2 regions of the Sorangium sp. So ce1335 genome follow, and region 2 is predicted to be linked to the other one. Evidence: riboswitches for the same ligand, from Rfam matches in the RefSeq annotation. Region 2 holds a riboswitch; the other holds the start of a gene.
What was found. A riboswitch is a leader RNA that binds a small molecule or an ion and turns the genes downstream of it on or off. The one in region 2 is predicted to bind cobalamin.
Positions count from the first base shown of each region.

Region 1: another riboswitch for cobalamin. It lies ahead of WMF24_RS05045 (TonB-dependent receptor); the one in region 2 lies ahead of WMF24_RS01765 (energy-coupling factor ABC transporter permease).

Region 1 covers NZ_CP150363.1:1,402,409-1,414,294, reverse strand. The annotation lists gene WMF24_RS05070 (ATP-binding protein) at 1-2,343, opposite strand, end outside; gene WMF24_RS05065 (MerR family transcriptional regulator) at 2,519-3,448, shown strand; gene WMF24_RS05060 (DNA-directed RNA polymerase) at 3,453-4,148, opposite strand; gene WMF24_RS05055 (hypothetical protein) at 4,290-4,826, opposite strand; gene WMF24_RS05050 (N-6 DNA methylase) at 4,895-7,705, opposite strand; gene WMF24_RS05045 (TonB-dependent receptor) at 7,903-10,158, opposite strand; cobalamin riboswitch at 10,393-10,601, opposite strand; gene typA (translational GTPase TypA) at 10,737-11,886, shown strand, end outside.
Region 2 covers NZ_CP150363.1:496,308-508,193, forward strand. The annotation lists gene WMF24_RS01740 (TetR family transcriptional regulator) at 1-497, opposite strand, end outside; gene WMF24_RS01745 (CbiX/SirB N-terminal domain-containing protein) at 654-1,841, opposite strand; gene WMF24_RS01750 (energy-coupling factor ABC transporter ATP-binding protein) at 1,817-2,728, opposite strand; gene WMF24_RS01755 (CbiQ family ECF transporter T component) at 2,725-3,486, opposite strand; gene WMF24_RS01760 (hypothetical protein) at 3,476-3,871, opposite strand; gene WMF24_RS01765 (energy-coupling factor ABC transporter permease) at 3,868-4,545, opposite strand; cobalamin riboswitch at 4,678-4,883, opposite strand; gene WMF24_RS01770 (enoyl-CoA hydratase/isomerase family protein) at 6,064-6,891, opposite strand; gene WMF24_RS01775 (3-hydroxyacyl-CoA dehydrogenase family protein) at 7,363-8,253, opposite strand; gene WMF24_RS01780 (tetratricopeptide repeat protein) at 8,505-11,886, shown strand, end outside.

The sequences.
Region 1 (11,886 bases), 910 kb from region 2:
GCGACAGACGAAGCGCGCCCCGGCCAGCTCGCGCCGGCCAGCGCGCCGCTCGCCGCCGCCATCGTCGTCGTCATCGTCGACGGGCGGCGGCGAGGGCGACAGCGCCGGCGCGAGGGCGAGGGTGCCGCCGTGCCGTCGGACGATGTCCGTCGAGATCGAGAGCCCGAGGCCCGTCCCGTGCCCTCGCGGCTTTGTCGTGAAGAACGGATCGAAGATGCGCTGCGCCAGGTCGAGCGGCACGCCGGGGCCGCTGTCGGTAATGGCGACGGCCGCCATGTCCTCGTCGATCCAGGTCTCGACGCAGATCGCCGGCGCGCCGGGCGGCGTCGACGAGGCGGCGCCGGCCTCCTCCAGCGCCTGGATGGCGTTGACGAGGAGGTTCATGAACACCTGGTTGATCTCGCCGCTCCGGCAGGTGACCGGCGGCAGGTCGCCGTAGCGCCGGATCACCGCGATGCGCGCCTGGCGGAGCCGCGGGCCGAGCAGCAGCAGCGTCTCCTCGAGCCCGGCGTGCAGGTCGACGGGGAGCGGTTCGCCCGAGACGCGCGAGAAGCTCTTGAGGTTGGTGACGATGCGGACGCTGCGCTCGACCGCGCGGTGGACGACGTTCGAGATGCCGACGAGGTCGTCGAGGGCGGCGTCGGCCTGGAGCCGCTCGCGCAACGCCTGGAGCGCGCGGCGGCGCTCCTCCGGGAGCTCGGGCTCGGCCGCCCGGTAGGCGTCGAGGACGGCGCGGAGCTCGGCGGCCCGCTCCTCGATCGGCTGGGCGGCGCCGGCGATGGCGTTCAGGGGGTTATAGATCTCGTGCGCGACGCCGGCGACGAGCTCGCCGATGGACGCGAGCCGCTCGCCCTGGATGAGCGCGGCCTGCGTCCGCCGGAGCTCGGTGAGCGCGCGCGTGAGCTCCGCGGTGCGCGCGGCGACGTTCTCCTCGAGGCCGGCGCGCTCGCGCTCGAGCTCCGCGATGGTGCGGGACAGCGCCTGGCGCATGCGCTCGACGCTCTCGCCGAGGCCCACGACCTCCCGCGGCCCGGACAGCTCCGGCACCACCGCGTCGAGCTCGCCGCGGGCGACCTCGTCGGCGGCGCGGGCGAGCTGCGCCATGGGCCGGGAGAGCTCGCGCGCGGCCCGCGCGACGACGCCGAGGGCGGCGAGCACGAGCAGGGAGAACGAGGCGAAGAGCGCGGTGACGGCGTTGAAGTCCTCGTTGAAGGTCGAGCCGGTCGCGAGCGCGCGGTAGAGGCCGATCGACGAGAAGAGCGAGAGGAGCCCCGTGAACAGGAGCGGCAGCCCGAAGTCGCGGAGCATGCGCCGCCGGAGGGGCATGGGCGGCGCGCCGCGCAGCGGGCCGTCGACCTGCTGCGCGCCCGTCCACGCGCGCAGCAGGTCGACGGCCCGCGCGACGGAGTCCTTGTGCCACGCGCGCTGGTAGAACGAGACGCCGAAGCCGAAGAGCGCGCCGAAGCCGAGCTGCATGAGCCCGTCGGCGAGGGTGAAGGCGGCGGTGGCGCCGGGGCGCACGTAGGCGATGCCGATCGCGGTGCACGCGAGCCACAGCGCGAAGTTGAGGTAGGCGAGCACGTCGGGGAGCCGCTCGGCGCGGGCGAGGCCGCGGGCGAGCAGGGCGCGGTCGCCGGACGGGCCGGCCTCGAGGGCGGCGACGATCGCGCGCGTGGCGGGGCGCACGGCGAGGGTGAAGCCGAGGGTGCCGGAGAGCGCGAGCAGGGGGACGACCTCGAACCACGCCTGGAACACGACCTGGCTCTGGGTGCGGAGGAACGCGACGGCGAAGAGCAGCATGACGTGGCCGCCGACGATGCCGGCGGCCGTCGCCGACTCGGCGAGCCGCGGCCGGAGCGCGGCGGCGAGGGCGCGCGCGGAGGCGGCCTCGGAGGCGCCGCCGTCCGCGGCGTCGGCGCGGAGCAGGGCGCGGTAGATGGCGCGGCGCATGCCGCCGGCCATGACGCCGAAGGCGACCGCCGTGACGAGGAGGCCGAGCCACGCGGGCGGGGTGGCGTGGCCGATCCCGAGCGGGCTGGGCCACGAGGGGGGCGCGGCGGGGGCGCCGCGGCCGGCGAGCGGCAGGACGGCGAGCGGCCACGAGAGGGTCCGGATCGCCGCCGCGATGGCGAAGCCGCGGTCGCCGCGCCGGACGAGGGCGCCGGAGAGCGCGGCCGACAGGGCCATCGAGGCAAGGAGGAGGATCGCCGGCCACGGCGTTGTGAGGGCCGCGGGGACGACCGCCGAGAGGAACAGGAGGGCGGAGAACAGCTCCCAGCCGTTCGCGACGAGCTCCGCGCGGGCGCGCGGCGTGCGGAGCAGGGAGAGCGGGGGCGACGGCACGGGCGGGCGCCATGGAAGCCCAGCGGCCGCGGCTTCGCAACGGCGCGCGAGCTGCACGGCGCGCGCGGGTCACGCGGCGCTGGCGGCGCGCGGCGCTGGCGGCGCCGGCGCGGCCGGAGGAAGATCGCGCGCGTCGGATTGACTCTCCAGCGGCTGGAGACCTCAGGGTGGCGGCGTGGCAAGGGAGCGGCTCACCATCGGCGCGCTGTCGAGGCGGACGGGAGTTCCGGTGAAGACGCTGCGCTTCTACTCGGACGAGGGGCTCCTCCCGCCGTCCGAGCGGTCGCGGAGCGGCTATCGGCTCTACGCCGAGCAGGACGTCGTGCGGATCGATCTGATCCGCACGCTGCGCGAGGCAGGGCTCGGTCTGCAGACGATCCGGGCGGTGCTCCGCCGCGACGTGTCGCTGGGCGGCGCGCTCCGGCTGCGGCTCACCGCGGTCGAAGCGCAGATCAGGGCCTTGCAGCAGGTGGCCGCCGCGCTCCGCGCCGCGCTGCGCTCGGAGCCCACCGAGCAGGACATCAGGAGGTTGTGCGCCGTGACCCAGCTATCGAACGAGGAGAGGAGAGCCACCATCGAGCGCTTCTTCGAGCGCGTGTCGGACGGGATCCCCATCGACCAACAGTGGCTGCGCGGGATGATCGAGGCGAGCGCGCCGAAGCTGCCGGACGAGCCCACGCCCGCGCAGCTCGACGCGTGGATAGAGCTCGCCGGGATCCTGTCGGACCCGACGTTCGTCGAGAACATGCGCGCGGCGGCCGCGGACACGTGGAGCGGGGGCTTCGATCTGGTGGCCTACCAGCGGGCGAACCAGGAGGCCGCGCGCGCCGCGCGCGACGCCAGCGAGCGCGGCGTCGCGCCGTCGTCCGCCGAGGCGGCGCCGGTCGTCGAGGGCTTCGTCTCGGGGCTCGCCGCGGCGTCCGGCAAGCCGGCCGACGCGGCGTTCCGCGCGTCGCTGCTCGACCGGTTCAGCACGCACGACCCGCGCGCGTCGCGCTACTGGGAGCTCGTCGCGATCATGAAGGGCGAGGCCGCCGCGGCGGGGCGGGCGCCGGAGTGGGACTGGCTCGTGGAGGCGATCAAGCACCACCTGCGCGCGACGTGACGCGTCACCGGCCGGAGAGGCGCACGCCGGGGAGAACCTTTCGGCTCTCCACCACCTCCTCGAGCGCGTCCGCGTCGATCAGGAGGTGCGCGCGCAGGCTGCCCTCGATCGCGGTGAACACCTTGCCCTGGTACCGGACCTCGCCGCCGGGGCGGGCCGCGAGCCAGTAGTTGCCGCCGAAGCTGCCCCCCTCGCCCGCCGGGCTCGGGCCTGCGAGGAGCGGCGCGGCGTTGCCGGGGAACGGCTCGGGCGGGGTCGCGAAGCCGAGGAACGCCGGCGCGGGGGGCTCGGGCTCGGGGGCGGCGGAGAACGCGAGCGACGCGCCGGGCTCGAAGCTCACTGCGAGGACGCCCGCGCGCGCGTCGACGACGACGCCGGGCGTGCGCTCCTCGACGACGACCTCCTCGATGACCTTCCCCGAGACGAGCAGGAGCTTGTGGCTGCTCGTGATCTCCGAGCGATCGGCCGTGAGCTCGCGGCGCAGCGCGACCTCGTGCGAGACGTAGAACTGGAGGTTCTTCACGTCTCGGTCGGTGAGGCCGTGCTGCACCCGGAGCTCGTGCGTGAACGGCACGAGGCGCGGCCCGCAGCCGGTGACGGCGAGGAGGGCGGCGACCGCGAGCGCGAGGAGGAGCGCGGCGGGCGCCTGGCGCCTCCGCGGAGCGTGACGGGCGAGCGATGCGCGGACGCGGAACAGCATGGAAGCCCTCCGTGGCGGCGCCTCGGCGGGGAAGCCGGGGCGCGCTTCCTCGGAACGGCGGCGCCCGGCCGGAGCTTACAGCGCGAGTTCGTGCGGCGGCTCGCGGGATGCCCTCGGGGGAGGGAGGACAGCGCGACCGTGTCAGCGTCCCGGAAGGGGCATGCCCGAGATCGTTGCGAGCGCCCGGACAAGTTTGTCGAGGCTGTCGGATCGCTTGCGGACGAGGGCAATGTCGAGCCTCCGGGTCTCGCTCAGCTGGTGCGTCGTCGGCAGGTAGCCCGGGACGAGCCGCCTCAGCACTTCCTTGGCGCCGCGCTCGCTCTCCGGCGTGGGGGCTCCAACCCGCCGCAGCTCATCCTCCGCGAAATTGAGGAGCAACCACGTCTCGTACTCGCGGACCGCCATCACGGCATCGCCAGGCATGAGCACCTGAATGGCGCGCGCTGCATCCGGGCCCCACGTTGCCGGGCAATCGTCGTCCGCATCGCACAGGACAAGCACCGCGTCGGCCCTCCACGTCTGCCGCGCGAGCAGCACGGCGCGGCGCAGTCCGTCGGCGTGACAGCGGCGCAGCGGACCTCGGACCGTCTCGTCGACCAGCTTGCCGCGAGGGTGCCTGATCGGATCCTGATCGACGATCCACGCCGTATCGAGGAGGTGCTGGCGGAGGATCCGCATGCAGGGGTTCGGGATCGCGGCGACCTCGCCCTTGCCCTCGACGATGCAGACGAGTCGCTTCATCGGGCTCAGAGCTGGACGCTCGCGGGTTCTTCCCCCTCGATCCGCAGCGGCTCGGAGCGCATCAGCTCGGCGACAGAGAACAGCCCTTGTCGAACCACGTCGCGCTGCGCCGAGGAGAGCGGACCTATCTGCGTCACGCCGTCGCGGTACGAGCAGACAAGGATCTCCTCCTCGCGCGCGGCGTCGAGCAGATCGGCGCTGTGCGTGGTGATGAGCAGAGATCCCCTCGTCGACGCGTCCTTGAGCACGTCGAAGAGGAGCTGGGCGGCTCCGACGTGGATCGCGACCTCGGGCTCCTCGATGATCAGGAGCTCGTCCCCGGTCATCTGCTGGGCAGCGACGAGGATCCCGAGCGCGCGCAGGGCGCCTTCGGACATCTCGCTCGCCGAGAACCGCGCCACGTGCCCTCCAGGCTGGCGCTGCTCGAACTTGAGGAGCAGGAATCGATCGAACGCCTCCACGGCGATGCGCAAGAGGTCCGGGACGATCCGCTGCATGGCGGCCAGGACGCGCGCCTGTCCTTCGGCGTCGAGGCTCCGGAGCGCCACGGCGATGTTGCTTCCCGACTCGTCCAGGCGCGTGTTCTCGGTCGCGACCTGCGGCTTTCGCATGGCCTCGGCGTCGAGCCGGATCCGCGTGACGTTCCGGAGCGCTGTGGCCCTGGTGAAGTCGGCAAGCTGGCGCGCGAACACCATGGCGCTCGCGGTCTCGCTCAGCGGGGGGGCGCTCCCGCTCGAGATCACACGCTTCTCCGGTTCAGTCTCCACTTCCAGCCCCTCGGGCGTCCGCTCGACCGAGAGCACCGGGGCGCCTCGGACGAAGAGCTCGATGATCTCGTTGTGAAACGCCCAGGATCCGTCGCCTGCGGCCCGGATCGTGAACCGGTGACGCAGGTAGTCCGTCTCGAGGGCTTCGCGCGACGTTGCGGCGCGAATGTCCACGTGCACCTCGGTTCGGTCATCCTCGTCCGCCGGCTGCCAGCGCCTGATGCCGGCGATGCCGCCGCGCCTCTCGACCGCGGTCGCGGCGTCCGTCGCGACGTCGCGCGCGAATACGATGGCGTCTGCGAAGTTGGACTTGCCGCTGCCGTTCGGGCCGACGAGCACCGTGAAGGGGGCCAGATCGACGCTAGCCTCCGCGATGCTGCGGTAGTTCCTGAGCTCGACGCGGCGCCACATCTGCACCGGCCCTTGGTCGATCGGCGGCGCGTCGACGTCGACGTACCGGCGCACTGCCAGGCTGAACCCGTTCGCCGCGATCTCGTCGACATCGACGAGGCGCGCATACCCGGCAATGTCGCTGGCCGACCGGAAGGTCGTCGCGATCTTCGTCACATCCTCGGGCCCGAGCCGGTTCCTCCTGCGCTCCTCCTGGAACCCTCGCGATGCATCGATGAAGAGCACCTTCCGCTTCCTCGACGCCGGCCTGTGGCGGCTCAGCACGAGGAGCGCGGCGGGGCCCCTCGTCGCGTGGAGCAGGTTGGCAGGGAGCCCGATCACCGCGTCGAAGAGGTCGTCCTGCAGCATTCTCTTGCGGATTTCGCCCTCGGTTCCTCCGCGAAACAGCACGCCGCCGGGCGCCAGCATCGCCAGCACCCCCGCAGGGCCGAGGCTAGCGATCATATGCTGCAAGTACGCGAATTCGCTTCGATTTCCAGAGGGAACACCGTACCGAAAACGCGCATGGCGGTCGCGCTCCGCCACGTCATGCCCCCACCATGTAAGGCCGACCGGCGGAACGCAGAGGACGCGGTCGTAAGACACAAGATGACCGTCCACGGAGGTGCGCGGATCGCGAAGCGCATCGCCCCTGTCGATCTGTGCGTCCGGCAGACCGGCCAGGAGCACGTTGATCCTGGCGAGCGTCCAGGCTTCGACGCTCTTCTCCTGACCGCGGAGCGAGAGGCTTCGCCCGTCTCCGCCACGGCGCGCGACGTATGTCGCGCATGCGACCAGCAAGGTGCCGTAGCCACACGCCGGGTCGTAGATGCGCATTCCCTCGGACGGGGCGAGCAGCTCCGCCATCAGCTCCGCGACCGCGCTCGTGGGGTGGGGCCCACCGGCGCGCTTGGCGTCCCGGAGGTCCACCTCCTCGAGGAACACCTGGAAGGCACGCCCCAGCGTGTCGGGCGTGGCCAGATCTCCGTCTCGAAGCGACATTCCCGAGAGGAGCCGGAGGAGCTCGTGCAGGAGGCGAAGGCGCTCCGTGCGATCCCCGAGACGTCGCTCGTCCGTGAAGTCAAGCCAGGAGAGCACGCCTTCAAGAGGCGGATTGCTCTCCTCGAGCGCTGCACAGGCCCGGTTGAGCGCCAGGTCGACCGCCGGAAGGCTCGCTTCCACCGTCGCCCATCGCGCCCGGGCAGGCACCGCGATGTTGAGCGTGGAGGGATCCGCGTCGTTCAGACGCTTCAGTAGGAGCAGGACGGCGATCGTCATCCGATGCTGCCCGCTCGGACCGAGCGCGTGCCGGAGGAGTTTGTCTGCCTCGAGCAGGCGGCCCACGATCTCTTCTTTCGTCAGCCGACCGTCTCGCGCTGCGCTCCCCGAGCCACCCCTGGACGCTGAACCCCTCTGTGTCCCCAGAGCGCCACGCGCCGCGCTCCGAGGCGAGCGATCGTCGAGCAGACGCGCGACGAGGAGGGCCTTGTCACGTCCGCGCGCGTCGAGGCCGAGCGCACGGCAAAGCTCCTTCAGCTCATCGAGGCGGAAACCGCGCAGCAGCTCATCGAGCTGCAGCCCCGGCGCCGAGAGCATCGCGTCGACGATCGCCGCCTTCTTCCGCCGGTCGGGCAGGTCGACCCCGAAGCGATCGGCCAAGGCAGCGAGCGCAGACCGGGGAAGCAGCAGCAAGACGTCGCGGGGCGTCGGCATGGCTGCGCGAACGGTACACGCGCGCACCACGCGTCGCGAGCCTGGCTACTTCCGCCGCCGCTTCCACCAACGTCATGGGCGCGTCCCCCTCGCGCACGCCACGTCGCGCGCTCGGCCACGCGGACCCGAGCGCAGCGTCCCCCTCACCGCCAGTACAGCGTCGCCCGCCCGATCGCCGTGAAGGGCCACCCCGGCGAGTAGTGGATCCCGGTGACGGCGGCCGGCTCGTGCGGCAGGCGCGACTCGCTCGCGAACTGGACCTCGCGCCAGGTCGTGTCGAGGAGGTTCTGGACGTCCACGGCCACCTCGACGTCCCTCCACCGGAGCCCGGCGTTGGCGTCGACGACCGTGAACCCCTCGGCGGTCAGCGACTCGTCCTCGGTCGCGGGCCGCGCGCCGATCGCCTTGACCCGGAGCGCGGCGAACGGCGTGAACGCGCCGACCGTCGGGCGGACGCCGACGCCCGCGGTCAGCGTGCGGGTCGGCGCGAGGGCCACCGCGCTGCCGTTGCCCGCGTTCGCGCGGAACCGCGCGCGGGTGAACGTCGCGTCGACGTCGGCGAAGAGCCAGCTCCCGAGCCGGTAGCGCGCGCCGACCTCGAGGCCGTAGCGCCGCGTCTGCCCCGACGGCTCGGTCGCGCCCGCGTCGCCGCTCCAGACCAGCTCGGAGTCGAGATCGAGGAGGAACCCCGCCGCGCTCAGCGTCAGCCCGCGGAGCGGCGTGGCCCTCGCGCCGACCTCGTAGCCCGTCGCGGGGGTGATGAGCGTCGCCCCGCCCTGCCCCAGCACCGCGCCCTGGGCGTCGTTCGAGTGGAAGCCCCGCCCGTAGTGCGCGAACAGATCGAGGCCCTCGACCGGCGACACGATCGCCGTGAGCTTCGGGAAGAGCTGCATCTGCCCCCGGAAGCCGCTCGACCGGCTCCCTGTCGCGCCGAGGTCCTCGCGCCGGTCCTCCACGTTGACGTCGATCCACTGCCCGCGCAGCCCCGCCACGAAGCGGAGCCAGCGACGGAGCCGGGCGTCCTCCTCGACGTACACGCCGATCTGGCCCTCGTCCACGTGCGCCCTGCCCCGCTCCTCGATGCGCTCGCGCGCCACGTCGTGGTGGAGCGACTTGTCGATCGCGTCGGCGCGGATCTGCGCGCCGAGCGACGTCGTGAGCTTCACCCCGCGGTGCTCGAAGCGCCGGCGCAGCCGGAAATCGGCGCCGCCGACGACGCGGTCGTCGTTCTGCTCGATCTGGTCGCCGTGGACGGGGTCCTCGCTGAAGAAGGTGAAGTTCGAGTACAGCGTGAAGCGGTAGCGGACGAGGTACGCCATCGCGCTCAGGTCGGCGTCCCGCCACGCCGTCGAGTACGCGAGCGAGGCCATGTGCCGCTCCGTCGCCCCGCCCTCGGTCGGGTCGACCGCGCCGAAGTGATCGATGCACGGCGGCTGTCCCGGCGCGGGCGGCGGCGGGCTCGGTTGGCCCGGCTCGCCTTCGCCGCACACGGCGCGCGCGGGGATCTGGCCGGAGCCGTACCAGGTCGATCCATAGGACATCCACGTCATCTGGATCTTCCCTGCGGCGCCGATGTCGTGCGTCGCCCTCAGGAACACGTTGAAGCGCTCGAGGCGCTCCGGGTTCAGGAAGGGCCCGTCGTTCCGGTAGACCTCCGCGGCGGCCACCGCGCGCCAGGCGTCGCCGAGCTCCGGCGAGGCGATCACGAGCCCGCGCTGGATCCCGTACTGCCCCAGGCTGAGCTGCGCGAGGCTCTCGTCGAGCTTCTCGGCGAAGCGGAGGTCGACGGCGCCCGCGGTGCCGAAATCGCCCAGGCTCGCGTAGTAAGGGCCCTTGGTGCCGTCGAGCCCGGTCACGAGCTCCGGGATCACGAAGTAGAGGTCGGTGAACCCGTGCCCGTGCCCGTGGCTGACCATGTTGACCGGGACACCGTCGACGGAGAAGGCGACGTCGGTCCCGTGGTCCGCGTCGAACCCGCGGAGGAAGTACTGGTTCGCCTTGCCGCCGCCGGCGTGCTGCACGGCGAAGAGCCCGGGGACCGCCTCGACGATGTCGCCCGCCCGGAGCCTCGGCCGTAGCTCGAGCTCGCGGTGCCCGACGGACACGCGCGAGGCGGCCTCGCTCCCCGGCTTCTCCGCCTGCACGGTGACCTCGAGCGGGGCGTCGGCGCCGGCGGGCGCCCCCGCGCTGCCCTCGGTCGACGCCCCAGCGCTGCCCTCGGTCGACGCCCCAGCGCTGCCCTCGGTCGACGCGCCCGCGGGCGCCTCGGGGGCCTCGCCCTCGGCCCGCGCGAGCTCGGCGCGCGCGAGCGGCGCGATGGCGAGCGAGATGGAGAGTGCCGCGAGCCCGTCGCGTGAAAGCCGATGTCCGTTTCGCCTCGTGATCGTCGCGCGCCGCATGCGCGTCCTCCTTCGCTTGCATCGCGCAGGGCGGCGTCGGGCCGCTCGCGCAGGGCACCGCGAGGAGAGAGGCGCATCCGTCGCGCGCTGCGCCGGACCGACCTCTCGCCCCCGCGGGCGATCGGGAGGCCGCGCGGGGGGCGGGTCGGACTCCGGGACGCGCGCGAACGGCTGCGGCGGCTCGGACCTACCGCCTCCCTCGAGGCTCCCAGGTCAAGCCGACGCCGGATGTCTCCCCACCGCCGGGCGCTGGCAGGTCTTCGGGCTCGCGAGCGTCTCGGCCGGGGCCGACTCCCTACTGTCCACCGCTTCCCAGCCCTCGTCGGGCCAGTGCTCGTCGTGGAGGTCGTTCTCGCTTACCGCTGCGGGGCAGCCCCGGATTTTCACCGGGTTCCCTATTCAGCCCGGGCAAGGACCCGGGCACCAGCACGCCGCGCAACCTAGGTCGGCGCCGCTCCGGCTGTCAATGCTCCCGCTCACTCCGCCCGCTCACCGCGCAACCTGGCGCCTGGCGTGATTCGCCTTCGCGCCGCGCGCCGCGTTCACCACGCCGGCCGGACGTTCGGGCTCTGGCGAGGATGGGCTCGCTCCTCCGTGGGTCGCGTGCTACACGGCCGCCGCCGTATATGCCCCGTAATGATCTCCGCAACATCGCCATCGTCGCCCACGTCGACCACGGGAAGACGACGCTCGTCGATCACATGCTCCGCCAGTCGGGCGCCTTCCGAGAGAACGAGGTCGTGGCCGAGCGGGTCATGGACTCGAACGACCTCGAGCGGGAGCGCGGCATCACCATCCTCGCGAAGAACACCAGCATCCGGTACCGCGGGGTCAAGATCAACATCGTCGACACGCCCGGCCACTCCGACTTCGGCGGCGAGGTCGAGCGCACGCTGATGATGGCCGACGGGGCGCTGCTCCTCGTCGACGCCGCCGAGGGCCCGCTGCCGCAGACGCGCTTCGTGCTCTCGAAGTGCCTCCAGCGCGGCTTCCCGGTCATCGTGGTCATCAACAAGATCGACCGCAGCGACGCGCGCGCCCACGAGGTGCTCTCCGAGGTGTTCGACCTCTTCTGCGACCTCGAGGCGAGCGATCCGCAGCAGGACTTCGCGACGCTCTACGCCGTCGCGAAGCTCGGCCAGGCGAAGCGCGAGCTCGAGCACGAGGCCACCGACTTAGAGCCGCTCTTCGAGACCATCCTCGAGCGCGTCCCCGGCCCGTCGGGCGACCCCGACGGGCCCCTCCAGGTCATCGTCTGCAACACGACGCACGACGACTACGTGGGCCGGCTCGCCGTCGGCCGCGTGGTCCGAGGCACGGCCCGGTCCGGCACCGACGTCGCGCTCCTCGCCGAGGGCGGGCAGTCGCGCGGCTACGTGAAGATGCTCTACGCCTACGAGGGGCTGAAGCGGGTCCCGGTCGAGAGCGCCAGCGTGGGCGAGGTGATCGCGATCGCGGGGCTCGATTCGGTCACGATCGGCGACACCATCGCCGACCTGGGGCAGCCCGAGGCGCTGCCGCGGATCGTCGTCGAGGAGCCGACGATCAAGATGAAGATCGGCGTGAACACGTCGACGTTCGCGGGCAAGAGCAAGCAGTCGAAGTACCTCACGAGCCGCCACCTGAAGGAGCGGCTCGAGCGCGAGGCGATGAAGAACCTCGCCATCCGGGTGGAGCCGACCGAAGTGCCGGACACGTTCGTCGTGCTCGGCCGCGGCGAGCTCCAGC
Region 2 (11,886 bases):
CCGAGGACGAAGGGGATCGCGTCGCGGTCGACGTCGGGCCGGATCTCGCCGCGCGCGATGCCCTCGTCGACCCACCCGTAGATCTGGGCGAGCTGCGCCTCCGCGGCGGCGGCGCTCGCGGCGTCGTCCTGCAGGCGGAGCGCGCGGAGATCGGGGTCCTCGCGGAGGAGCTTGCCGAAGAGCGGTTCGGCGGCCTGCTGGCGGTAGGCGAAGCGGAGCGTCGCGACGAGGCGTTCGAGCGGGGAGTCGAAGCCCATCACCTCGGCGGCGAAGCGGGCGCGGATCGCGGCGAAGGACTGCTCGACCACCTCGCGCAGGAGCGACTCCTTGTCGGCGAACTCCAGGTAGAGCGCGCCCTTCGCGCAGCCGGCCTCGGCGGCGACGGCGTCGAGGTTCACGCCCTTGAAGCCGCGCTCGGCGAACTGGCGCCTGGCGGCCTCGAGGATCCTGGTGCGCCGCGCAGGATCGCGGGGCTTTTCGGGGCGGCGAACGGGCACAGAACTAATATGACTAATTCAGACATATCAGTCAAATCGGGCGGCCAGCCGCCGGCGCGGACAGGGACCACGAGCGCCGGGGGGGCGCGCGGGCCTCGGGGGGGAGGCCCCGCGCGTCGGCGTTCGGTGCTCGAGGGCGGCGCCGGGCGCCGCGCCTCATTGCATGATGTCGTCCACGAGCCGCGCCACCAGCCGGTCGCCGAGCAGGTGCTCTTCCACGAGGTCCTTCGCGTCCTCCTCGCGGACGCCCCGGTACCAGACCCCGTCCGGATAGACCGCCACGGTGGGCCCCTCGCCGCAGCGCCCCATGCACGACGTCCTGGTCACGCGGATCTGCTGCTGCTGCCCGGCCTGCTTCAGGCGCCGCCGCAGCGCCTCGAGCAGCGCCAGGCTGCCGCGGTCCACGCAGTCGGCGTTGCCGCAGACGAGCACGTGCTTGCGCAGCGAGCGGTGCGCGTGCGGGTGGTTCGACGCCTGCGTGTGCGTCAGCGTGTGGCGCACGCTGTAGAGCATCGCCTTCAGCCCGCCGACCTCCCGCGCGAGCCCCGGCATGGCGGTGCGGTACATGCACGTGTCGCAGGGCAAGGGCGCCTCGCCCGCGAGCGCCTGGCGCGCGCGCTCGTCGATCAGCCCCGACAGCGCGCTCGACCGGCCGAGGTGCGGCGCGAGCGACGCGCGGATCCACGGGTACGCCGCCGAGAAGCGGTCGACCTGCTCGGCGAGCTTCGTCATGAGCCGCCCGGCGAAGAGGAAGTAGGGCACGACGACGACCCGCTCGGGCCGCTGGCGCGCGACGCGCTCCAGCGTCTCCTCGACCGAAGGCCGGGTGACGCCGATGAACGTCGGCTCGACGAGCAGCAGCCCCCGGCCCTCGCCGATGAGGCGCGCCATCTTGCAGAAATCGCCGTTCGCGTCCGGGTCGCTCGACCCGCGCCCCACGACGACGAGCGCCGTCCGGGCGCGCGCGGCCGGATCCTCCGGCAGCACGGACGCCGCCCGCTCGAACGCGATCTCCGCGAGCGCCGGGTGCACGCCGAGGGGGCGCGCCGCGGAGAAGCGCACGCCCGGGAAGGCGGCCCGCGCCTGCTCGAGCGCGAGCGGGATGTCGTTCTTCACGTGCCCCGCCGCGAACAGGAAGAGCGGCACGACCGCGACCCGCGACACCTGCGCCGCGAGCGTGGCGAGCGCGTCGGCGAGGTGCGGCGTCGCGAGCTCGATGTAGCCGTGCTGCACGACGAGCCCGGGCCGCGCCGCGCGGTGCTCGGCCACGAGCGCCTCGAACTCGGCGTTTGACGCGGCGTCGCGGCTGCCGTGGCCGATCAGCAGGAGCCCTTCGTCATGCATGCGAGCGCCTCCTCCAGGGTGAGCGGAAGGTCCGCGGGGTCGGGCGGCCCGGCCGCGGGGCCGGGCGGCTCGGCCGCGGGGCCGGGCGGCCCGGCCGCGGGGCCGGGCGGCTCGGCCGAGGTCATCCGGGTCCAGAGCTCCGCGACCCACGGCCGCCTGAGCCGCGCCCGCGCGAGCAGCTCCCCGCGCGCGAAGACCTCCCGCGGCGGCCCGTCCGCGAGGACCTGCCCGTCGCCGAGCAGGACGGCGCGCGTGGCGAACAGCGGCACGAGGTCGACCGCGTGCGTCGCGGTGACGAGCGTGGTCCCCTGCTGCTCCGAGAGCGCGCGCAGCGTCCGGCACAGCGAGAGCTCGCCCTCCGGGTCGAGCCCCGCGGTCGGCTCGTCGAGCAGGAGCACGCGCGGCCGCATCGCGAGCATCCCGGCGATGCACGCGCGCTTGCGCTCGCCGAAGCTGAGCGCCTCGATCGCGCGGCCCTCGAGGTGCGCGATCTGCACGGCGGCGAGCGCCGCCTCTGCGCGGCGCCGCGCCTCGGCGGCGGGCAGCCCGAGGTTCCTCGGGCCGAACAGGACATCGTCGAGGAGCGTCGCGCCGAGGAGCTGGTCGTCCGGGTCCTGCAGCACGAGCGCGGCGCCCGCCGCGACGGCGTCCGACGGCGACGCCACGCGGCGGCCGGCGATCTCGACGCCGCCGCCGGGCGCGGGGAGGAGCCCGACGAGCGCGCGGAGCAGCGCGGTCTTCCCGGCGCCGTTGCCGCCGAGCACCGCCACGGACTCGCCCTCGGCGACGTCGAGGCGCACGTCGCGGAGGACGGCCTCGGCGCCGCGGTAGCCGATCGCCGGCGCGCGCAGCGCGATCGCCGGCGCGCGCATCGCGTTCGCGCTCACCCCGCGCCCCCGGCGGCCACGCAGAGGGTCAGCCCGAGGGCGGCGGCGGCCGTGAAGGCGAGGTTCGCGGCGGGGGCGCTCGCCCGTCGGTCGGCGACGGGGAGCTTCCCCTTGTAGCCGCGGAGCTGCATGGCGACGGCGGCGTGCTCGGAGCGCTCCAGCGTCCGGAGCGCCACGACGCCGGCGATCGCGCCGGCCGAGCGCGCGGCGGCGGCGGGCCGCGAGAACCCGCCGCGGAGGGCGGCGGCGCTGAAGGCGCTGTCGGCGGCGCGCTGCAGCACGCCGGCGAAGCGCCGCGCGAGCGCGAGCAGCTCGACGAGCGCCGCGGGCGCGCCGAGGCCGGCGAGGGCGGCCTCGATCTCGGCGGGGGCGGCGGCGCGGGAGAGCCACCGGAGCACCGCGGCCGCCGCGAGGACGCGCGCGCCGAGGGCGGCGGCGCGGCGGGCGCCCTCGCGGGTGAGCGCGTCGAGCGGGAACGGCGCGCCGGCGAGGAGCGGCTCGCCCGGGGTGAGCGCGAGCGCGAGCGCCGCCGCGAGGCCGCCGATCCAGGCGGCGGGCGCGAAGGCGCGGAGGGTGTCGCCCGCGGTCATGCCCTGGAGCCGGAGGGCGCCGCACGCGAGCAGGAGCAGCGCGGCCGGCGTCCAGGGCGAGCGCGCGCCCGCGGCGACGCAGCACGCCGCCACGGCGGCGCCGAGGCGGAGCCGCGGGTCCACGTCGCGGAGCCGCGCGCGGGTGCGCGCGGGCAGGTCACTTTGCACGGAGCCCTTCGCCGCCGGGCTTGCCCGCGGGCTGATCGGCGCGCTCCACGAAGAGCACGCGCGAGAGGTAGCCGAGGGCGAAGCCGGCGAGGAGCCCGGCCCAGAGGAACGCGAAGAGCAGGAGGTCGCCTTCGAGGCCGAAGACCGGCCCCGTGTCGTGGCGCCCGGCGTCCTCGGCGATGCGGCGGACCACGGCCTCGTCGACGCCGTCCCAGGACGCGCCGCCGCACCCGGCGAGCCACAGCGCGGCGGTCGGCAGCGCGGCGCCCCGGAGCGCGGCGGCCGACAGCGCGGCGAGCCGGAGCGCGGCGAGCCGGAGCGCGGCGGCCGGCAGCGCGGCGGCCGGCAGCGCGGCCGACCGGCGCAGCCTCGGCCGCCGGCTCACGACGCCCCCGCGGGCAGCGGGACGACCCGGAGCCGGTCCAGGATGTCGGGCCGCCGGGCGCGCAGGAAGACGAGGGCTCCGGCGGTCATGGCGCCCTCGAGCAGCCCGAGCGGGAGCTGGGTGGGGACGAAGGCGAGCGCGACGGCCGTGAACATCGAGCCCACCGACCCCTCGCCGGCGAGGCCGAGGGCGAGCTCGAGCGCCGTCGTCGCGTAGGTCGCCCAGTCCGAGAGTACGCCGGCGAGGAACCCCGCGACCCAGAGGCTCGCGCCGCAGCGCCGCGCGAGCCGGAAGGCGAGGTACCCGGTGAACGCGCCCGCGATGCCCATGGACGCGACGTCGGCGCCGAGCGTCGTGAGCCCGCCGTGGGCGAGGAAGAGGGCCTGGATGAGGAGCGCCACGACGGTGACGAGGACGGTCATCCAGGGCCCGATGAGCACCGCGGCGAGCCCGGTGCCGCACGGGTGGGAGCACGTCCCTGCGGTCGGCACCGGCACGGGCATGCACGAGATCGCGAAGACGGCGGCGGCGACGAGGCCGACGAACGGCTTGTAGAAGGCGTCCTGCTGGGTGCGCTTCCGGAGCAGGTGGAGGGCGACGGCGACGAACGGCAGGGCGAGCGCGTTCCATGCAGCGCACCACCCGAGCGGCAGGACGCCCTCTGCGAGGTGCATCGCGGCCGCGGGCCTCGCCGCGAGCGACGCGGCAAGGAACACGGCAAAGAGGAACAAGGGGCGGCCGGGGAGACCTGTTTCGGCGTTCCGGGTGAAGTCCGCACCCGAACGCCACGAAGACGTGCGCAAACTGCACCTCGTGGGACTCGGGTAGGTCTCCCGGCTCATGGGTTCAGGGGGCCTTTCGAGCTCCCGGCGCTGCGTCCACCTTCCCAGGCCTCTTCACGAGGCCCAGTGGTCTCCGGATGCAGCTCCCCATTCACGGTGGCGGGACCGCGCCGGTTTCGCACCGGCTTCCCTGTTATGCCCGCGAGGGCACCCGAGGAAATGGATTGTCAGATGGCTGCTCGGTAGGCCCGTCTCGTGCCCGGCGTCAAGGAGGTCGCGGCGCGCCCCCGCTGCGGCGCATGGCCGACGCGGCGCCGGGCGGATGGGGCGCGTGGTCGACGCGGCGCGCCCCCGCTGCGGCGCGTGGCCGACGCGGCGCGCCCCCGCTGCGGCGCGTGGCCGACGCGGCGCGCCCCCGCTGCGGCGCATGGCCGACGCGGCGCACGGTGACTCCGCGCTCGCTGGCACCCCGAACGCGCCCTCTCCCGCCGTCCCGCGTGCCCTGCGCCGTCCGGGCCCCTCATCCGACGGGCCGGCCGCTCGCCCTCGTCCGTGCCCTGTCGCTGCCGCGTCGCCGCGAGCGGGCGATCCGCCGCTGCCGTCGTCCGCCGCGCGCTCGTTGTTCCGCCCGCTGAGCGAACAGGCGGCGTCATGGCCCGGGCTCCTCCTTATCAATCGAATCGTGGCACAGGCCGCGAAATTGACCGAGACGAACACACCGGGGGCAATCGGTCAGTTTCTATCCCTCCTGCTTCCGCGGTAAACACACTTTACAATCGCCGTGCCTGGACGCTCCTGCCCGGTGTCCTTTCTGGAGCGCGCCGTCCCGTGTTTCGCGTCGTTCGGCCTCGGTCGGTACGTTTCTCGTTGGAGCGCGCTCTGTTCGTCCTGGCTCTTTACTTACATAAGCCGGCGTCCGGCCCCTGCCATCCTGCGTCGTTGTGACGTCCGGAGGACGCGGATTGACGTGGCCGGCGGGCTTTGGCGTTGTCTTTTCTCGGAACCCGGCGAGCTCGTCCCATCGAGCGCTGTCGGTTGTGGATGGGTATGCCCGGCCCGGACGCGCATTCCGGGAAATCGGGCGAATGCGCGTCGCGCGGTCGCCTGGCTGTCATCGCGGCGTGCTCGATTCGCGCATCGGCGCGCACGCCTTGCACTTTGTTATCGACAGCGGGCGCCCGGGTGCCACACTCTTCTCACCGCATGCGCGCCGGCGCAGCCCCCCCCAGCCCGGAGCGCATGCGGTCTTTCTTGCGCACCGCGGCGGACATCCGGTGTTCCTCCGCGGTCCCCCTGCCGCGCTCATGTTGGCCCCCCCTCCGGCATGATGCGCGGTCTTTTTTTCTGGTGAGCTGTTGGTTGCCGTCGGTTGTCCTCGGTTGCCGTCAGTTGCCCTCGATTGCCGTCAGGTTACTTCCCGGTGAATGCGGCCTGCGATTTCGACAGGAACGCTTTCATTCCCGTCTTTTGATCTTCGCTGCCGAAGAGCGCGGCGAACGCCTGGGCTTCCAGCTCGTTGGCGGCGGCGAGGTCGAGGCTCTCGCCGCGCAGGAGGACGCGCTTGGCGGCCGCGACGGCGAGCGGCCCGCGCGAGGCGATCTTGAGGGCGGCCTCGCGGGCGCGCGGGAGGAGCTCGGCGGCCGGGAAGACGGCGTTGACGAGCCCGATGGCGAGCGCCTGTTCAGCGGTGATCATGTCTCCTGAATAGACGAGCTCCCGGGCGCGGCCGATGCCGACCCGGCGCAGCAATCGCTGGGTCCCGCCGAACCCGGGGATGACGCCCAGGTTCACCTCGGGCTGTCCGAGCCTGGCGCCCTCGGCCGCGTAGATGAAATCGCAGGCGAGGGCGAGCTCGCACCCGCCGCCCAGCGCGAACCCGTTCACGGCGGCGATCACGGGGAACGGGGCGCTCTCGATGAGGTCGGCGAGCCGGTGGCCGGCGTCGGCGAACCGCTTCGCGGCGATGCTGTTCATGGTCGCCATCTCGGCGATATCGGCCCCGGCGACGAACGCCTTGCCGGCGCCGGTCAGCACGGCCGCGCGGACCTCGTCGCCCTCGGCGGGCGCGAGGAGCTCCTGGAAGGCGGTGGTGAGCTCGCCGAGGACGGCGGGGTTCAGGGCGTTGAGCTTGTCGGGCCGCTGGATTGTCACGGTGGCGACGTGCCCCGTGCGCTCGACGGCGACGAACTGGAGGGTACCGCGAGCAGGGACCCCCGGCTGCTGTTCTTGAGCGGTCATGCCCGGTGGCTAGCAGCGCGCCGCGCCGGGGGGAAGCGCCCGCCGTGCAACACCGATGCTGATGTGCGCCACGTGCCTTGTTCGTGGACTTGCTGGTGAAGACGAGGAATTCCCCCAACGCACCTGCGGTATCTGTCATCTCCCGCTGTGGTCGATCGAGTTCCAGCCACGGGTCGCTCTCAGGCGGGTCGTGTGCCGATCTGCAGCGCCCGAGGCCGTCATTCGCGCCGCAGCCCACCCCCACCCGCTCCTCGGAGAGAGCCAGCGGGGGAGGGGGTGCCGCGCGAGGGGGCCGGCGGGGGAGGGCCCCACAAACCCGAGCGCCGGCCCGCTCCTCGCGCCTCCCTCCCGGACCGCCCCACCCGCGCCCACGGCAATAGCCCCCCGAGAGGCGCGAGTTTGTGGGAGGGCCCCCCGCCGGCCCCCTCGCGCGGCATCCCCTCCCCCGCTGGCTCCCCCGCAGGAACGAACCTACACCGCCCGCCCGCTCTTCTGCCCCTTGGCGTCGTACACGTAGAACCCCCGCCCGCTCTTCTTCCCGTACCACCCCGCCGCCACGAGGTTCCGCAGGAGCGTGGGCGCCCGGTACTTCGAGTCCCCGAACTCCCGGTGCAGCACCTCCGCGATCGACAGCACCGTGTCGAGCCCGATCAGGTCCGCCAGCTCGAGCGGCCCCATCGGGTGGTTCAGCCCGAGCCGCGCCCCCGCGTCGATGTCCTCCGGCGTCGACAGCCCCTCCTGGAGGGCGAAGCACGCCTCGTTGAGGAACGGGATCAGCATCCGGTTCACGATGAACCCCGGCTGATCCTTCGACGTGATCACCGTCTTGCCGAGCCCCTCCGCGAGCGCCCGGACGGCCTCGTACGTCGCGTCCGACGTCTGCACCCCGCGGACGAGCTCGACGAGCTTCATCAGCGGCACCGGGTTCATGAAGTGCATGCCGATGACCAGCTCAGGCCGGCTGGTCACCGCCGCGAGCCGCGTGATCGAGATCGACGACGTGTTCGACGCCAGGATCGCCCCCTTCGGCAGCGCCGCGTCGGCGAGCTTGAAGATCCCGCTCTTCACGTCGAAGCTCTCGGTCACCGCCTCGACCGCCAGGTCGGCCCCCGAGAGCCCGGCGATGCCGTCGGCCACCGCGATGCGGCCGAGCAGCCCCTCGCGCGCCTCCGCGGCCATCTTGCCCTTCTCCACCTGCTTCGCGAGGATCGCGGCGATCTGAGCCTTGCCCGACTCCGCCAGCGCCCTCGAGACGTCGCACAGGACCACCTCGAGGCCCGCGGCCGCGGCGACCTGGGCGATGCCTCGCCCCATCTGACCCGCGCCGATCACCCCGAAGCGCTTGATCGTCGTAGCTTCCATGCCGCGGTTGATAGCCGATGCCGCGACCGCGGTGAACCGCCGGCGTCCACGTCGCGCCGCCCCGCCGCCCCGCGGCCCGCGGACGTCCCCGGCGCAGAAGCGCGCGAGAGCTTCGCCCGCGCTTCCAGACCCGCGGGGCCGAGGATCCTTGAAACCGTGTCGTCCGGCCGGGTATCTTCGGCCGGCCCGTGAACGGACCCGACCGAATTCGCGAGGTCCGCGGAGAGACGATGAGCGTTGAGACGATTCGGATGGCCCTTGGGCGCCTGCAGGATGAGCCTGAAAACGAGGCGGCCTGGAACGAGCTCGCGGAGGCCGTGACCGCCCCGAGCAACGGTGCGGGCGCCGGGGACGTCGAGCGCCTGCTCGGCGCGGCCCGCGCGCGGCACGAGCAGCGGCACGAGTGGGACGCCGTCGCCCGCCTGCTCGAGCTGGAGATCGCCCTCGCCGCCGGGAGCGCGGTCGAGCCCGCGATGCAGGCGGAGCTCGCCCGCGTCTACCACGAGGAGCTCATCGACGTGGACCGCGCCGCGGCCGCCTACAAGCGGCTGCTCGAGCTGCGCCCCGACGACGACACCGCCGCCGAGGCGCTCGAGACCGACGCCTCGAAGCGCGAGCGGTGGCGCGACCTCGTCGACCGCTACGTGGCCGAGGCCGAGGGCGCGACCGACGGCGCCTTCCAGAGCGCGCTCTACACGAGCGCCGCCGACATCGGCTACCGCTACGGCCGCGCCGAGCTCGGCGAGAAGGTCGCCGAGCTGCTCGACCTCGCCCTCAAGCTCGACCCGAAGAACCGCCGCGCCACGAGCCTCGCCGAGATCGCCTTCGCCGCCGCGGGCGACTGGGAGGCGGTCGTGCGCGTCCAGTCGCTCGTCAAGGCCGAGGCCCAGAGCAAGGAAGACCGCATCGCCGCGGGCGTCCGCGCCGCGCGCACGATCAAGGCCCACCTGAGCGACCCGGCCCGCGCCGTGGCGGCGTACGAGGAGGTGCTCGACCTCTCGCCCGGCCAGCCCGAGGCGCTCTCGTTCCTCGCCGAGGCGTACTCCGCCGCGGGCGACTGGGATCGCCTCGTCGCCCTCTACGAGGACCAGCTCCGCAGCGGCGGCGTCAAGCCGGGCGAGGAGCTCGGGATGCTCGTGCAGATCGCCATGGTCCACTGGCGCATGCGCGGCCAGCCCCAGGCGGCGGAGCCCTATTTCGACCGCGTGCGGCGCGCCGACCCCGCGCACGCCGGCATGCTCAACTTCTACCGCGAGGTCCTGGAGCAGCGCGGCGACAAGCCGCGGCTCACGACGATCCTCACGGACGCGCAGCGCGCCCTGCCCGACGGCGCCGAGAAGCGCGCGATCGCCACCGAGCTCGCCCGCCTCGCCGAGTCGCAGGAGAACGCCGCCAAGGCGATCGAGCAGTACAAGTCGGTGCTCCGGACCGACCCGGAGAACCGCCAGGCGCGCGACGCCCTGAAGCGGCTCTACCTCCAGACGGAAGGGTACAACGCCCTCGTCGAGCTCCACCGGCAGGACCTCGAGCGCACGCCCGCCGACGACGTCGCCGGCCGGGTCGCCGTGCTCCGCGAGATCGCCGGGATCTACCGCGACCGCGCCAAGAACGACGCGGCGCTCGTCACGGTGCTCACCCAGATCGTCCAGCTCGACGACAAGGACGTCGACGCCGTCCGGGAGCTCACGCGCATCTACGAGTCGCTCGGGCGCTGGCGCGACCTCTTGTCGTACCAGCAGCGCCTCGCCGAGCTGACCGAGAGCCGCGCCGAGAAGGCGGGGCTCTACCGCGCCGTCGCGCGGCGCTGGTTCGACCAGTTCTCGAACGTGCAGAACGCCATCGCCGCGTACGAGGCGCTGCTCACGGTCGAGCCGATCGACGAGGAGGCGCAGCAGAAGCTCCGGGAGCTCTACCTGAAGCGCCGCGCCTGGCCGCAGCTCTACTCGCTCTACGAGCGCAAGCTCGAGAGCGCCGAGGGCGCCGCGAAGATCGAGCTGCTCGGCGAGATGGCCAAGCTCGCCGCCGAGCGGCTCGACCGCGGCGCGGACGCCATCGCGCTGCAGAAGCGGATCCTCGAGCTCGACCCGAACGCCCCCGGGGTGCTCGACGCGCTGGAGAAGCAGGCCGAGCGCGAGAAGGACTTCGCCACGGTCGCCGAGGTGCTCGAGCGGCGCGTCGACCTCGCGCCCGACGACGCGGCGCGGCTCGTGTCGCTGCAGAAGCTCGGGGCCGTGTACGCCGAGCGCCTCAAGGACGCGGCCGCGGCGGCGCGGACGTGGCGGCGCGTGCTCACGATCTCGCCGGGGCACGCGCGCGCGCTCCGCGTGCTGCGCGACGCGTACTTCGCCGCGGGCGACTGGGACGGGCTCGAGGAGCTCTACGCCTCGCAGAACGACTGGGAGGGCCTCGTCGACTTCCTCTCGGGCGCGGCGGACAAGGCGACCGACCCGGCCACGAAGCTCGACATCTCGTTCCGCGCCGCGCGGATCTTCGAGGAGCAGCTCAAGGCGCCCGAGCGCGCGGCGCGCTCGTACGAGCGCGTGCTCAGCGTCTCGCCGAGGGACGCGCGCGCGGCCGCGGCGCTCGTGCCGATCTACGAGGAGGAGGAGAAGTGGGCCCGGCTGCCGGCGCTCTATGAGATCCTCCTCGACGCGACGGACGACGCCGAGGCGCAGGTCGGCATGCTGCGCAAGCTGGCGGCGGTGACGGGCGGCCCGCTCTCGGACAAGCCGAGCGCGCTCGGCTACGCGCGCCGCGCCTACGAGCTCAAGCCGGACGAGGAGGGGCTCGATCTGCTCGAGGCCTGGTCCCGGGCGGCGGGCTCCTGGGGGCCGTTCGTCGAGGCGGTCGAGGGCCGGCTCCGGACGGCGACGTTCGTCCCGACCGACGTGCAGCGCACGCTGCGGCTGAAGCTCGCGGAGGTGTACGCGCGCGAGATGGGCAAGCTCGACGAGGCGGTCACCGTCTACCGCGGCCTCGTGGAGGACGACCCGTCCGACGAGAGCACGGTGCGGGCGCTCGACGCGCTCCTCCGCGCGAACGAGCGGCAGGAGGACCTGCGGTGGCTCTTTGACCTCAGGGCGAGCCAGGTCGAGGGCGAGGCGCGCGCCGAGATCCTCGAGGAGTGGGCGACGCTCGAGGAGGAGGTCTTCGGCGACCCGGCGAAGGCGATCGAGCTCCTGCGCAAGGTCATCGCGCTCACGCCCGGGCGCGTCGACGCGCTGCGGGTGCTCTCGCGCCTGCTCATCGCCGCGGGCGAGTACGAGTCCGCGGCCGAGATCGTGGCCACGCACCGCGACGTCAGCGAGGGCGACGAGCGCGCGCGGCGCGAGATCGAGCTCGCGGGGCTCTACCTCGACCGGCTGGACCGGCCGACGGACGCCTTCGAGGCCGCGGTGCGCGCGCTCGACCTCGCGGCGCACGACCCGGACGCGATCGCCGTCCTCTCGCGCCTCGTCGAGCGCCCGGAGACGCGCGTGCGCGCGGCCCGGGTGCTCGCGATCGAGTACGCCGAGACCGGCAACCACCGGCGCGAGGCCATGGCCCTGCGGGTCATCCTCGAGGCGGAGCGCGATCCGGCGCGGCGGCGTGAGCTCTACGTCACGCTCGCGGACGTCGAGGAGACGAAGCTCC